DNA from 2 places in the Paenibacillus stellifer genome. Region 1 is predicted to be linked to the other one. Evidence: riboswitches for the same ligand, from Rfam matches in the RefSeq annotation. Region 1 holds a riboswitch; the other holds the start of a gene.

The links. A riboswitch is a leader RNA that binds a small molecule or an ion and turns the genes downstream of it on or off. The one in region 1 is predicted to bind cyclic di-GMP.
Region 2: another riboswitch for cyclic di-GMP. It lies ahead of PSTEL_RS26490 (polysaccharide lyase family protein); the one in region 1 lies ahead of PSTEL_RS05500 (PA14 domain-containing protein).

The regions. Positions count from the first base shown of each region.
Region 1 covers NZ_CP009286.1:1,197,972-1,205,883, reverse strand. Annotated here, with positions in the region: gene PSTEL_RS05510 (discoidin domain-containing protein) at 1-930, opposite strand, end outside; gene PSTEL_RS05505 (glycosyl hydrolase) at 986-2,584, opposite strand; gene PSTEL_RS05500 (PA14 domain-containing protein) at 2,779-5,091, opposite strand; cyclic di-GMP riboswitch class I at 5,098-5,172, opposite strand; gene PSTEL_RS05495 (sugar phosphate nucleotidyltransferase) at 5,342-6,712, opposite strand; gene PSTEL_RS05490 (UDP-glucose dehydrogenase family protein) at 6,761-7,912, opposite strand, start outside.
Region 2 covers NZ_CP009286.1:4,716,806-4,724,717, reverse strand. Annotated here, with positions in the region: gene PSTEL_RS26490 (polysaccharide lyase family protein) at 1-3,118, opposite strand, end outside; cyclic di-GMP riboswitch class I at 3,322-3,416, opposite strand; gene PSTEL_RS21770 (LacI family DNA-binding transcriptional regulator) at 3,675-4,643, opposite strand; gene PSTEL_RS21765 (glycoside hydrolase family 1 protein) at 4,744-6,159, shown strand; gene PSTEL_RS21760 (DMT family transporter) at 6,251-7,171, opposite strand; gene PSTEL_RS21755 (AraC family ligand binding domain-containing protein) at 7,195-7,912, opposite strand, start outside.

The sequences.
Region 1 (7,912 bases):
ATCCGGGTTCAGCTTGATGTCTCCGGTGTACAGATACAGCGCAACGGCCTGCATATTGTATTCCGCGAGCGTCTTGTAATAATTCTCCATATCGGAATTGGAATTGCCGACATTGCTGGGACCGCCTGTACGCATGATATTGCCGCTGTATGCCACACCTAGCCACTTCATTATGTATGGCAGATGAGCGGTAGCGCCTGTGTCGTAATAAAACTGCTTGTTGGCCAGCATGGTTCCGGTGTTAACATAATTGCCGTGAATAGGCTCCTTGATTGGCGAACTCAGGGAGGCCAGACTAAGCTCATCCCAGGTCCACCGGGTATACTGATCCTCTTCGCTTGAGGCATATTCGGAACGGGCCGCCAGCAGCCTGAGGGTATTCTCCCCGGTCTTCAACTGCTCCTTCGGAATGTACAACTCATAGGTCTTCCTGAACGAGTACTCGACTCCCGTCCCTCCTACACCCGCTATCTGAATGATGCCCGACAGCTCGCGGTTGGAGAAGACCGCCAGTTGGGGAACCGACTGGTTGGCATCCAGGATGCGAACCGTGAAGAGGACGCCATTCTGCGGGATTTTGCTCAGATTATAGGTGATCGTCAGTTCCGGATTGGATTTGCCATTAAGGCCCGAGGGCAGCTGCTTCAGCTGCGACGCGCTTAGTGTCTTCGCGTTAAGGCTGACTGACTCTTTGGCTGACGTAGTGAATGTCTTGGCAGAGAATTCTTCCGCCGAATCGTTCTGTGCGCCCAGCTTCCAGATTACATTGGCTTCGGAAACATCATAGGCACTGTCGTTGACTGCGGAGCCGGTTTCGTTTTCCGTTGCTTCATTTTTCCCCAGAAATGACACGGACAGCAGAAATAAGATGATTAGTCCTGAAAACTTGAGAAGTTCGGATAAAGGTCGACTTGGTTTCGATTCTCTCATTCACTGTCCTCACTTTCAATAGGAAGTCTGGAGCCCGGTTACATAAGAAGCCCCGTTACTCGGGGAGAAACAGCGCCTTCTTTGGAATAACTTCCTCCTGCCCACCCGGAACTTTCCAGAGCAGCTTGACATTAGCCTTTCCTTTGCTCTCGAAGTATTCCACCCGAATGGCATGATACGTGTTTCCCTTGAGTTTCACGGTAGCCGTCCGGACGACGTCGTTCTGCAGAACCCAGCTCTTGATGATCGGCTTGCCGTCGATCCACAAGCGTACGCCGTCATCCGCCACCAGCTTGAACGTGTAGGTCCCCGTTGCCGGAGCTTTGATTCGCCCTGTCCATAGGACAGAGAAATAGTCATCCGGCAGTTCTTTAACCGGTGAACCTTTCTTCCAGGCAAAATTGATCGGTCCGTCCGTCCGTGTATAGACGGGGTCCCCCTCCAGGAAGCGGTTATTGAAATATTCGCCCTTGAGACCGTTAGTGCCGCCGCTGCTCCCACTGCTGATATTATTGCTGATATTGCTCTTGCCCGTGCTGGTGCTCCCTTGCTTAACCTTGACGAAGTCCTCTCTCGACAGCGTGTAGCCCGACTTCATGAAGCTGCTGATCTTCTGTGTGCTGTTATTCTCGGTCAGCATCTTCCCCCAGGTCATCACGTAGACCCATTGGCTTTGCGTCTTGGCCAACTGCTGCGGGTCCGGCAGCTCGCCGCTTTCTCCAATGGCAATCGGTTTGCCGTCCGCTAGCTTGAGCAGCTTGTCATAATAGGACTGCTGATAATCGTTGTCATAGATGTCGGCCGCCAGTACATCGACTTTATCCGCTCCCGGATAGTAATCCCCATAAGGCCCCGAGTTGCTGTTGGGCACATTGGGATTCCATACCCATATCAAGTTGTTTAATTTATGTTTACCCACAAAACGGTCGTACATGATATCCCAGAGCGCAGAAAAATTATTTTTTTGCCCCCACCAGAACCAGCCGCCGTTCATTTCGTGGTAAGGCCGCCACAGCACAGGAACGCCGGCGTCCTGGAGCATTTTTAAATATACCGCCACTTGGTCCAGATCCGCTATGAGCTGATTATACTCGGCAGTTCCGGGCGTAACATAGGCGTTAAACTGATCCTGGCTGATCCATTTGGAGACATTGGACCAGTCGGGAGAGGTGCCGGGAAGATACTCATGGAATGTCATGGCGACGATTCCGCCGCCTTTATACCAATTAATGGCGCTCTGGACTACACCCTGGCGCTGCTTATTGATCATGTCTGCACTCTGGCCGCTTATGGGGCCGAGCTCATATCCGTGGAGGATCGCATATTGGCCTGTAAGCTTCTTCAGCTTGTTCATCTGATCGTCCGGAGCCTCCAAATAATCATGCTGGCCCGAGATCAGTCCCTTGCCGCTCTGGTCATACAGGTACTGAAGCAGCTCCCGGGCTTCCTGGGTGGCATTCGGATTAACGGGAGATTGCGCAGTTCTCGTGATCGTGCCTGTTGTCACCCCGGATGTAGGCGCAGATTGAAGCGAATCCATTTCTCTCGTCACCGTCTCCTCCAGATTGTCGCCGGAACTCCAGGGACGCAGGGATGCAAGCAAAAATAGACATAGCACGGCAGCAATTATTCGATACTTGCGGGGAATGTTCAATGTGATCTTCCTTTCTTAGCATATCTGCCACCGGAAGGTTCTCATCAAAATCCCGGTCTGTCCCATCAACAGCCGTTGATAGTTCAGAGGCCCTGCTATAGAACAAGCAGGGCCCGGCAAGGCTCGAATGAACGAATTCGTTATAAGGTTGAAGTATCGGCTGCCGTGCAAGGATATGCCAGACAGCAATATATTTAGAGCGAATCGGGAAGGAAGAATGCGGATGCGGGCACTATTTCCTTGGCTTGGCTCGGGCTCTCCCACATCAGGCGGGCATTGGCGCTTCCCGTATTATCGTAATATTCAATTTTAATATCATACAGCTTGCCGGCTTCCAGGTCGATTCTGCCTTTTCGCTCGATGCCGCTCTGATTAGCCCAGCTGTAGATTACCCACACCCCGTTGACCATCACGCGGATGCCGTCATCGGATGTTGTGTAGAAGGAGTAGTTCTCGCTGTAGTTCGGCTTGATCTTTCCGCTCCAGCGTACCGCGAAACCATCGGTATTCACTCCTGTTCCTGGCGATCCCGCTCCCCAGTTGAAATTGACCTGGGAGGCATTCTGTTCAAGAGCCGGCGTTCCGCTCAGTTGAAGATTGTTAAAGTATTCGCCCAGCAGCCCGCTAACAGGCTGGCTTGCATTTGGCTCTATCGAGTCCGTAGTCTGGCCGTCCGTAATATTCAGGACCGGCGCTTGGATTAGCACTGGAGTCGGCGTTGGCGTAGGCTCCGGTGTTGGTGTTGGTGTCGGCGTTGGCGTAGGCGTCGGCGTCGGTGCTGGCGTTGGAGTAGGTGTTGGAGTAGGTGTCGGCGTTGGGCTAGGCGACGATGCCGATTCAGTCAACGTTCCCGGTAGAAAGAATGCGGATGACGGCACGGTCTCCTTGGCTTGGCTCGGGCTCTCCCACATCAGGCGGGCATTGGCATTTCCCGTGTTATCGTAATATTCGACTTTAATATCATACAGCTTGCCGGCTTCCAGGTCGATTCTGCCTTTCCGTTCGATCCCGCTCTGATTGGACCAGCTGTAAATCACCCACACCCCGTTGATCATCACGCGGATGCCGTCATCGGATGTTGTATAGAAGGAGTAATTCTCGCTGTAGTTCGGCTTGATCTTTCCGCTCCAGCGTACCGAGAAGCCGTCGGTATTCACTCCTGTCCCTGGCGATCCCGCTCCCCAGTTGAAATTGACCTGGGAGGCATTTTGTTCAAGGGCCGGCGTTCCACTCAGTTGAAGATTGTTGAAATATTCACCGGTCAGACCGTTGACAGCTATTCCTGACCCCGGCTCGGAACCATTCTCCTCAAGAGGAGGGAACGGAACGGTGACGGGAGTATCACTCACTGGAGTCGGTGTTGGTGTCGGGCTTGGCGATGGTGTCGGCGTCGGACTTGGCGATGGCGTTGGCGTCGGACTTGGTGTTGGTGTCGGCGTTGAAGTCATCGCCGCCATCCCGGAAATAACCTCATCCCGGCTCAGAGTAAGACTGCTGCTCATAAAGTTCTTAATTGTAGTCGTACTGTTGTTGTCATAGAGCATTTTGCCCCAGTTCATCATAAAGACCCATTTGCTCTGATTCGGGAGAACCTTCGACGGATCGGGCATCTCGCCGTTCTCGCCGATCGCAATCGGCTTGCCGGCTGCCAGACTGAGCAGGCTGTCATAATGGCTCTGCTTATAATCATTGCTATAGATATCCGCAGCGAGAACATCCACTTTGTCGGCACCCGGATAGGTCTTGTCATAAGGATCGGACCATTGACCGGGAGCATTCGGGCTCCATACCCACAACAGGTTGTTCAGCTTGTGATAGTTCGTGAAACGGTCATACATAATATTCCAAAGAGCGGTAAAATTGGACTTCTGTCCCCACCAGAACCAGCCGCCGTTCATTTCATGATAAGGGCGCCACAGGATGGGAACTCCGGCGTCCCGCAGCGATTTCAGCGATACGGCTACCTTGTCAAGCTCCGTGATCAGGCTGTTGTACTGCGATGTTCCGGGCGTTACATATTTATTGAATTCCGCCTGGGAGATGCTCTTCTGAACATTGCTCCATTCATAAGTCGTACCCGGCAGATTCTCGTGGAAAGTCATGGCGACGATTCCACCCGCTTTATACCAGTTCGTTGCGCTCCATACGATATTTTTACGTTGAGCCGCTACAGCCGAGTCGCTCTGGCCGCCGATCGCGCCCATCTCATAGCCATGGAGAGCCGCATATTTGCCGCTTGTTGCCTGAAGCTTGTTACTGAATTCATCCGGGCTTTCGAAGTAGTCGTGCTGACCGGTGATGATGCCCTTGCCGGAGATCGAGTAGAGATAATTCAGCAATTTGACCGCCTGTGGCGAAGCATCCGGGTTAACCGGAACGCCTTCCGCAGAAGCCGCCGAAGCCGTGGACGCGTAGCGTCCGCCAAGATCGGGGATAAATGTCAAAATCAAACTAAAGGACAACAGCATGCAGAACAGTCGATACGTGCGGTGGGTTTTCAATTTCATCTTCCTTTCGGTAACCAGGCTGCCTCAGAGAGGCCCTTGGCTTTGCGTCCCTACCTCGCGATAGGTTTGCCTTTGTCGTATTGGAAGGATTCACCTTCTACCGTACATATCGACGCTATTCCGTTATTAATAAAGGTTTATTGCGCGAAAGAGCAAGAAATAAGTCGAAAGTCCTGTTTGAAATCTTTTAATTTTGGGTATTATATTACTTTTGTACAAGAAGCTTCTCCGCCTCAAGGCGGATTCATTTTTATGAAATAAACTGCTGCAGCTCGATGTCCTTCCAGTCCAGCGTAATCCGGATGTTATCCTCTTCTACCAGTTCCGAGCCGGTCTGCACCTCAATAAATTCCACATCGGTCAGAGCCAGAATGCTATGCTTCGTGCCGGCCGGAATGCGCACCACATCGCCAGCCTTCACGTTGTGCATTTTTTCATTAAGAATAATGCTCGCCTCACCGCTGATGAACGTCCAGATTTCGCAGCGCTTCAGATGGTACTGGTAGCTGATGTTCTTGCCTTCCGCGATATAAATCCGCTTGGTCAGCGCCTCGTTGCCCTCTTCGTATTTTACGTAATCGATAACGCGGTAATGCCCCCAGCGCCGCTCTTCGTACATCGGCCGCTGCTCCGTGCCTTTCAGCACTTCCTTGATGCGCGGACTTTCCGATTTCGTAGTGACCAGAATGCCGTCCGGACTGGCTGCGACGATAATGTCCTGGGCTCCGATTACAGTGATCGGAATATCCAGTTCGTTCACCAGGCAGCTGGACGAAGCGTCCTCGGTCAGCAGACCGCGTCCAAGCTTGTTGGTCGCCATCTCCTCGGTTAGTGTATTCCAGGTACCCAGGTCTTTCCAGAAGCCGTCATACGAATGGACAACGATATTCTCCTCACGCTCCACGACCTCGTAATCGAAGCTGATAGAGGAGAGCAGCTTATACTGCTTCTGCATCTCGTCATAGGACAGCGGAAGCCCCTTCTGCTGGAGAATATCCAGCAAGTAGCCCAGCTTGAAAGCGAAGACGCCGCAGTTCCACAAGGCTCCCTGGGCGATGAGCTGTTCGGCGCGGCTGCGGTCCGGCTTCTCCTGGAAGCCTTTCACCTGTCTGGCACCGCCCTCCGATGCTTCCCCGTCCGGAATGATGTAGCCGTATTTCTCCGAGGCAAGTTCAGGCACAACGCCGATCAGCGCCAGATTCGCTCCGGTTTCGTCCAGCACATCCCCCAACTGGGACACGGCGTCAAAGAAAGTGCCTTCCACATAAGGATCGACCGGCAGAATGGCGACCGTCTCGTTGGGAAGCACGCCTTCCACCGAATAGAGGTAGACCGCTGTGAGTGCGATGGCCGGGAAGGTATCGCGCCGCTCCGGCTCCACGATGATATTCACACTGCCGCCGAGCTGGCTCTGGATCATCTCCACCTGCCCGCGGCCTGTCGCCAGATAGGAGGAATCGGCAAGACCGGCTTCTCCCAGCTGCCGCCATACCCGCTGAACCATGGATTCCGATTCACCCGATGGACCTTCAAGCACTTTCAAGAACTGCTTCGAGCGGGAATCGTTGGACAAAGGCCAGAGACGTTTTCCCGAACCGCCAGACAAGAGTACCAGTTTCATAACAAGTAACCTCCCTCAAAATGGTCAATTTAGGACTGCGGGCAGCGCTTAGACCGCACCCGCTACGCTTGGTGAAAATCCGCTTAATCCGCCCATCCGGGGACGGCCTACCGAGAAATATTCCAGCCCGGTTCCTTCGATTTGCTCTTTGGAGTAGACATTGCGTCCATCGATCAGAATCGGCTTGCGCATGCCTGCGGACAAGAGATGAAGATTGATGTCTTTGAATACGCTCCAGTCGGTAAGCAGACACAGGGCATCACTGCCCATAGCCGCTTCTTCCGGCACGGCGCACCAGTGGATATTAGGGTGATCGTAGTCCTTCCGGAAATTATCCGCTGCGATCGGATCATACACCTTCACAATCGCTCCCTCTTTCACGAGCGCTTCGACGATTTCCCGCGCCGGCGATTCCCGGACATCATCGGTGTTCGGCTTGAACGCAAGGCCCCAAATTCCGATGGACGTGCCCTGAAGGCTGCCGATCGATTCGTGGAGCTTCGAGAGGATCATGAACCGCTGCCCCTGATTAACCTCAACCACGGATTTCAGCAGCTTGAATTCATAATCAACGTTGCCGGCGATTTGAATCAGCGCCTTGGTGTCTTTCGGGAAGCAGGAGCCTCCATATCCAATCCCTGCTTGAAGGAAAGAAGTACCGATTCTCCGGTCCAGACCCATGCCTTCCGCCACCTCTGTCACATCCGCGCCAACCTTTTCGCAAATATTCGCAATTTCATTAATGAACGAAATTTTCGTCGCGAGGAAAGCGTTGGACGCATATTTGATCATCTCGGCGCTGCGGATATCCGTGACGATAATGTTCTCGGTGAAGCCCTTGTGCAGCTCCCGCATCCTCGGCTCCAGAACCGGGTTGTCAAGACCGATGATGATCCGGTCCGGATGGAGCGTATCCTGGATGGCGGAGCCTTCGCGCAGGAACTCGGGGGCAGACACGATATCGAACGGATATCCGGTATTCGCAGCGATAATCTGCCGGATCTTCTCGTTCGTGCCGACCGGCACCGTCGATTTCGTCATAATAACCTTGTAGCCTTCCATGGACCGGCCGATTTCAGCGGCTGCGCTCTCGATGTACTGAAGATTCGCTTCGCCGTTCGGTAGGGACGGTGTGCCCACGGCGAGGATGACGATATCCGAGCGGCGCACCGACTCCTGAAGATCGGAAGAGAACGACAG
Region 2 (7,912 bases), 2.1 Mb from region 1:
GATTGGCGGCGGTAAGATCGACCGTCTCTTGAAGAATATCGTCAATGTACACGCTCGCCAAGCCCATGTTGCTCTGGACATTGGCCAGCCAGCGGACGCCCGTTCCCGTGAAGGTGAAGGTAGCGGTCTCGGATGGCGATTCGGTCTCGTTCCAGCTGCCGTTGTCATTGGTAGTGATGCCGGGCGAGTAGTAGATTCCGATGTCGTTGAAGGCATAATCGTTCCAGCCCGGGTCTGTCTGTGAGGTCTGTGTAGGTGTGATCTCCATAAAGTCGAGATTGACGCCGCCGGTATTGCCGCCGTCATGCCGCAGTATGACGGTGTTCGGGCCGTCTGCAAGCGCAATGTCGGTCGAGATGCTCTTGTAGGCGCCAGCTCCTGAGGCTTTGCCGGTCGAGACGAACGTCAGCTTCCGGATCATTTGGCCGTTCACATACAGATTCAGCGTGGCATCCGCCGAGGTGGCGTAGCCGACGCGCAGGGTGTAGCTCCCGGCGCCCGGCATAATGTTGATGACGCTGACGCTGGAGCCGCTGGCATGCATGTCCCGGACATAGGCGCCACCTGAGGCGTAGGAGTCCGGCGTCGTTTTGGCGATGCCGCCAAGCTGAGCTTTCTCTGTCTCATAGAGCGGTCCGCCCGGCGTAACCGGCATGTCCGGCACGGTGAGCTGCAGCGGATCGCTCGCTGGCGAGAGATTGCCGGAATCGTCGCCTGCCTTGACGGTATACGAATAAGTCCGGTCATAGCTGATCGTCGTATCGGTGTAGCTGGTCAGCGAAGAAGGCAGTACGGCGATTTCTTCACCGTCCCGATATACCCGGTACGAGGTCGTCTCCGCGTTGTCCGACGATTCGTTCCAGCCGATGACTGCGGTGTTCCAGGTCGCCATCTCGGCCTTCACGAGAACCGGCTTCTGCGGAGCCTGCGTCTCCTCCTTAGTCAGGTACAGCTGAACGGCTTCACCGGCCGCCACGGTCAGGTCGAGATCGAGATAAGGGGACGCGGCCAGGTCGCTGACAGAGTAAGCCGCGTCAAGCGTCTGGCCGTCCCGGTACTGCAGAGCCCGGTACGTGCCGCTCTCCGGCAGCGTCACGCGCACGCTCACATGCCGCGCCGGCGTACCGGCAGGCCCGAAGCTCACGACGCTGACGATCTGCTTGTCGGCCGAGGCTCCTACGGCCGACGTTCCGAGTCCGGCCGTGTCGACGGCGCGGACATAGATCTTGCGGCCGGCGGAATCGTCGCCGCCAAGGAACGAGTACGGCAGCGGCGAGCCGTGCGTGGCATAGGCCGCGGCCAGGCGGCGGAACGTGCGCAGCCGGGTCTCGCCGCCTTCGGCGGAATTGGCCGCCCAGGCCATTGTGTCGGCGGCTTTATGCGTGCTCCAGTTCGCCGGACGAAGAAGCAGTGCATAGTTCGGATAAGATGAGTCGAAGGCGGTATGCTGCATGATATGGTCGGCGTAGCCGATGTCCGCGCGCATCTCCCGGTCGAAGACGGCTGCGTATTTATAGGCCGATGCCCCGAATTTGCTCTGGTCGGTGTGCAGATCATTCGCTCCGCTCTCGGTCATAACCATTTCCTTGGGCAGGCCGTCATCGGTGCCTCCGTCATAGCTGAGCAGATTCTCATTCAGCGCACCGCCCCGGGCCTGGGCCAGGCCGGACAGCGAATAGCTGTGTCCATTCGTCAGATCGGACAGCGCCTCGATCGGCTTCCGCTGCGCGGGATCGCGTTCCCATCCGTAGGGCGTGCCTTTGGTCGGCCAGTAGGCCCAGCCCGGGGCGACGATCTTCAGCCAGGGCGTGCTCGCCTTCTCGGATTGCAGGAACTGGGCCAGCTCCACAATCGAAGCCTGATTGTGGCTGAATACACCCGGTTCGTTGTCCATTTCGAGATAGGAGAAGTATGAGCCGTACGAGGCCATGAACTGGCGGTAATAGGTCTTCATGCTGTCTGTCATATGACCGGCGAGCATGTCCGGACTGTTCATGAAATCGGAGCCGAAAATACCGACCATCGGCTGCAGGTTCAGATCTTTCATCGTCTGCAAGTAGGAGACGATGCCGTTCTGCCAGGTGCTCTTGGTGTCCGACCAGAAGCCGGTGCGCAGCATGTTGCCGCTGTAGGCGATGCCGAGCCAGCGGGTCAGGTCCGGCAGCAGCCGGGTCACATTGTCATCGATAACGAAGCCGTTCGCGATGGCAGTCCCCAGATGGATGTAGCGCCCGTGGATTGGCTCGTCCGCCGGGGCGGCGAGTGCGGTCAAGGACAGCTCATCCCACTCGTACCACAGATTGGCGTCGCCTGCCGTGGTCGCGTAGGAGCCGGCGTATACCTCGAGCTTCAGCTCATTGACGCCGGCCTTCAGCAGCTCTTTAGGGATATAGAGCCGGTACAGCTCGCGGAAGGGATAGGCGGCTCCGCTGCCCGAGGTTCCGGCAATTTGCAGCAGGCCCGCGAGACGGCCGTTCGAGTAGACGGCCATTTGGGGCACAGAAATATAGGCGTTCAGAATATGAACGTCGAATTCCGCTCCGTAAGCGGGTAGGGCTTCCAGCGAGTAGCTGATGGAGAGCGTCTTGTTCACGCTGGCTTTCATGCCTTTGGGGAAGGTCTTCCAGTCGTTAGGCGCGCTTCCGTCAGGCAAATAGGCGGAGTAGCTGCCGGTCATGGCGCGATAATCGGAAAATTCAGCGGAGCTGCCGTCATGGGCGCCGATGGTCCAGAGCGGCCCCTCCGGCTGGACGGCTAGGCTGTCCGCCGAAGCGGCGTACACGCTTTGGGTAACGGCGCTGTCTCCAATCTTCCCGGTAACGGCGGTCTCCCCGGTAACAGCGGGTTCCCCGTCTGTTCCGGTCGCTCCGGTGACTGCGGTCTCCCCGTTATCAATGTAGCCGATGCCGTTGCCGGTGCTTGTGGCGGAAACGGCGCTCTGCCGCTCGGCGAACACGGTGTGCTGCGGGAGGGATGGGACGCCCAACACAAGAGCAAGCGCCGTCAGCAGGGCGATACCCTTGGTCAAGAGACGGCGCCGACGCGCGGTTGTGGTCGTGGCGGTTGCTGCGGATGCAGCGGGGACGGACTGATCTTGATGCGGATGCGGATTTCTCATGCTAATTCTCCTCCGGTTCTGGATACCCTTGTACGCCGCCGCTTCGCTCGGGTAAGCGTCGCGGCGCCCGGTACGGGCGGAGGAGGAATGACTTTCACAAACGGTGGCAATATTCAAATAGCGGATTCGTTCAAAAAAGCTCTTCCCCCGAAATGTCCGGGAACCGCGCCCTGAGGCGGGCGCAGCTTCTCGCATTTCTTTTTTCCGGCAGCGCGGCTGCCACCTTCGGCTCGTGTGAGACGAAGAAGGCCCTATGGCTTTGCGTCCTTGCCTTTCGGCAAGTTTGCCTTTGTCACAAATGGGTGGGACGGTACATGCAACTTGTATCAGGATGGGACAACAGCGGCGGGCAGCATCTATGTTAACGCTGCGGCTGAGGGCGAAGGAGGGGGAAGTGCGATTGGTACGTATGCCTCTACTAGGATGAAAGCCGGTACAGCCAAAGTCTTGCAGCGGTTCATGATTTACTATCGGAACGAAAATTGTCATTTTTTAGCGAAAAACAAAGAACGGTTCTATATAACTAGAAGAACCGTTCCAAAGGCAGGCCGTTAGACTAGGTCGTCTCCCGGATGGCAAGGCTGAATGCCAGGGGCTGAAGCGCCAGCGCCTTTCCCAGCAGCGCAGGAGCCAGCAGCCTGAAGGCGTTCTCCGCCTGGCCGGCAACCGGGTTCCGCACGGTCGTGATGCCCATCGTCTTCGCCAGCTCCGTATCGTCAAAGCCGACGATCGCCAGATTCTCCGGCACGCCCAGTCCCTGTCTGCGAGCTTCGCTTACTATACCTGCGGCAACTAGATCGTTCGCGCATAGAATCGCCTCGGGACGGTTCTGCTGCTCCATCAGGGAGCGCAGCACGCGCTCGCCGTCCGCGATGCTGTAGATGGAAGAATAGTACCATTGCTCATCTACAGGGAGGCTGTATGCAGCCATTGCCTGCTCGTACGCCTCCCGCCGGCTCTGCGTATTGATGCTGCTGGGACGGCCGAACGCATTGGCGATGCGGGTGTATCCTCGCGTGAGCAAATGTTCAAGGGCGAGGGCATAGCCCTCGAACTGGTTCATGGCGACCGACGGGATATCTGGATGGTCCATGCGCTGCCAGGACACGATAGGCCCGTATTTGCGGTAAGAGGCAATAAGGCCCGGGGAGCTGACGGAGGTCAGGATGAGCAGGCCGTCTACTCTTTTTCGCTTGAGATCCTCAAGGGCTTGAAGCTCCTTCTGGCTGTCTCCTCCGGTTGTATAAATGATCGTCTGGAACCCGTGCCGTCCGGCGCTCTCCACGAAGCCGTTCATGAAATGCAGAATCAGCTCGTTCAGATTCATCGTAATCATGCCGATCTGCTGGGTCCGGCCTTTGGACAGGGAAATGGCGTTCCGGTTGGGTACATAGTCCTGTTCCTTCATGATGGCCAGTATTTTCTTGCGGGTGTCCGGACTTACATGCCGTGAGCCGTTGAGCACCCGGGATACCGTCGCTTTGGAGAAGCCGGACAGCTTGGCTATTTGATCGAGTGTGGACATGGGTTGTCTCCTTGCCGTGATCTAATGCTTGACATGTAACGCGTTCCAAGGTTTAGGATGCCGGTATATCCTTATCATAACGAAAAAGGCGGGAAAAAACATGAAACTTCAGTTTCCGGAAGGATTTCTCTGGGGCGGCGCGGTAGCCGCGAATCAGCTGGAAGGGGCGTATCAGGAGGACGGCAAGGGCTGGTCTACCCAGGATGTGAGTCCTCATGGCGTCAAGACGCCGCCGACGGATGTGCCGACCGAAGACAATATGAAGCTGATCGGCATCGATTTTTATCACCGGTATAAGGAAGATATCAAGCTGTTCGCGGAGATGGGCTTCAAGGTGTTCCGGACGTCCATCGCCTGGTCGCGGATTTTTCCGAAAGGGGACGAGCTGGAGCCGAACGAGAAGGGGCTGCAGTTCTACGACGATCTGTTCGATGAATGCCATAAATACGGCATCGAGCCGCTGGTCACGATTTCCCATTATGAAACGCCGCTGCATCTGGCCCGGGAATATGACGGCTGGGTGAACCGCAAGCTGGTGGGCTTTTACGAGCGGTATGCGGAGACGATTTTTACCCGTTACAAGCATAAAGTGAAATACTGGCTGACCTTCAACGAGATCAACTCCATTCTGGAGTTTCCGTTCATGAGCGGCGGCATCGGTACGCCCAAAGAGAAGCTGAGCAAGCAGGACCTGTACCAGGCCATTCACCATGAGCTTGTGGCGAGCGCGGCGGCTGTTAGAATTGGACATGAAATCAATCCGGACTTCAAGATCGGGTGCATGGTGCTGAGCATGCCGATCTATCCGCTAACGCCGAACCCGGACGATGTGATCCAAGCGATGAAGAGCGACCATAACAATACGTTCTTCGCAGACGTGCACGCACGCGGTTATTATCCGGGATACATGAAGCGGTTCTTCCGCGAGAACGGTATCGAGATCCATTTTGAGCCGGGGGACGAGGAGATTCTGAAGCATACAGTGGATTTCGTCTCGTTCAGCTATTACATGAGCATTTGTGAGACGGCCGACCCGGCGAAGCAGATCAAGGGAGAAGGCAATCTTCTGGGCGGCGTGCCGAATCCGTACCTGAAATCGAGCGATTGGGGCTGGCAGATCGATCCTCAGGGACTCCGGTACATTCTGAATGCGTTCTGGGACCGTTATCAGAAGCCGCTGTTCATTGTGGAAAATGGCCTCGGCGCCGCCGATCAGCTGGTGACCCTGGAGAATGGCGAGAAGACGGTGGAGGACGGCTACCGGATCAATTATTTGAAGGAGCATCTCGTTCAGGTTGCCGAAGCAATCGCGGACGGTGTGGATGTGATGGGATATACGACCTGGGGCTGCATCGACCTCGTCAGCGCCTCAACCGCGGAACTGAAGAAGCGTTACGGCTTCATCTATGTCGACCGTCATGACGACGGATCGGGAACGCTTGAGCGGTACCGCAAGAAGTCGTTCCATTGGTACAAAGAGGTGATCGGGACGAATGGGCAGAGCCTGTTTGAGTAAGCGGGGAAAATGGACAAAAGGATCGGGCATAAGCGCCGGGTCCTTTTTGTTGCAGGCTTTAGCCCGTTGAGTACGTGAAAAACGATTCAGATTAGAATCGCCCACTCTCTAAAGCTCCTTTTGTTTTTGCAGAGGTTTTAATCTCTGAAATAAATAGTCCGGCTAATGTAAGTACAATCCCGAACACAGAAGTACGGGGAATCGTTTCATGAAGTACAAGAACAGAGGTAACAACGGTTATGACTGGAACCATATAAATATAAACGCTGGTTTTCACTGCACCCAATAGTTTAACCGCAGAGTTCCACGTTACAAAACACAGGGCGGATGCTCCCAATCCCAAGAACAGAATGTTAAACAGATTGACCGGCTGTATCAATTGATCAAGGTTTGGTTCAAACTCAAAGAGGAATAAGGCGGGAATCATGAATATTAATCCATAGAAGAAAATTCTCCGTGTTGCCTGGATCGTGTTATAGTGAAAACCGCTGATTTTCTTTGTCAGGACCGAATAGGCGGCCCATATCACAGCGGCTAAAACAGCCAGTATATCTCCCAATGGATTCAATTTCAAATGACTGCTTCCGTTAAAGCTAATAAGAAAAATTCCGATAACAGCAACCGCAAAACCTATAAAAAATTGCAATCTCAATTTTTCTCCATCTAAAAACAGATGCGCCAAGATAGCAGTAAAAAACGGTGCAATTGAAATAATGACCCCTACATTGGATGCAAAGGTATAAGTCAGGGCGATGTTTTCAAGCAAATAGTATAGGGTGACACCACATAAACCAGCCGCAGCAAAATACAACTCCTGTTTTCTTTTCTTGACTCTTAGCCTGCGAGGGTAAGCCACAAGCAGCACAATGAAACCGATTGTAAATCTTAAAAACAGTACTTCAGTTGGAGAAATGGCTTTCAAAAGTATCTTTGTTGATATGAATGTTGTTCCCCAAATAAAGATTGTAATAAATGCGAATAAATGTCCCGTAATCTCTTGTCTTCTGTCCATAAGAACCCTTTCTATACAAAGACTCAATTGTGAGCATCCTTGAAAATGTTCATGTATTGTTTTGGCGTTAGCCCTATAAACTTCTTGAAGAAGTTGGAAAAGTGGCTCTGGTCGGTAAACCCTGTCTGTAATGCCACATCTATTGGCAAAATGCCTTGCTCCAGCATTTTCTTTGCTTTGTCAATTCGGATCGTTTCTAAATAACTATAAGGAGAGATTCCCTTCTGCTTGGTAAAAGAGCGAAGAAGATAGTATTTGCTTAGTCCGGTCAGCTTGCACAGGTCGTTCAGCGTAATGTTTTCCATGTAGTGATTTTCCAAAAAATCACAGATTGCCCTTGCTTCCATGCTTTGCTCTGTATTTCCTGCTGGTACGGCCTGCTCCGTATATTCTTCTACCAGCTGCTCCAGAAGGAAAAAAAAGATTTCCTCTTTTCTAAAATCGCTTTCCTCCTCCATAAGCATTTGATGTAATTCCCGAAGCACAACAACCAAATCGCTATGAAAAACTACTTGTGACGTAAAGTAGGGTAAATATTCTTTTCCTGTTATTTCACAGATTGCCTTGCTCATAATTTCCGGTTGGATATTGATGCAGCGATAATCCAGTGTTTGACCGTCGATTTGTTCGCAAGCATGGTTATCGCGCGGATTAAACAGTAATAAATCTCCCGGTTCTATGGTGTACTCTTTGTTCTTGCAAGACAAAAGCCGCTGACCTTTTTCAATAAAACCAATCACA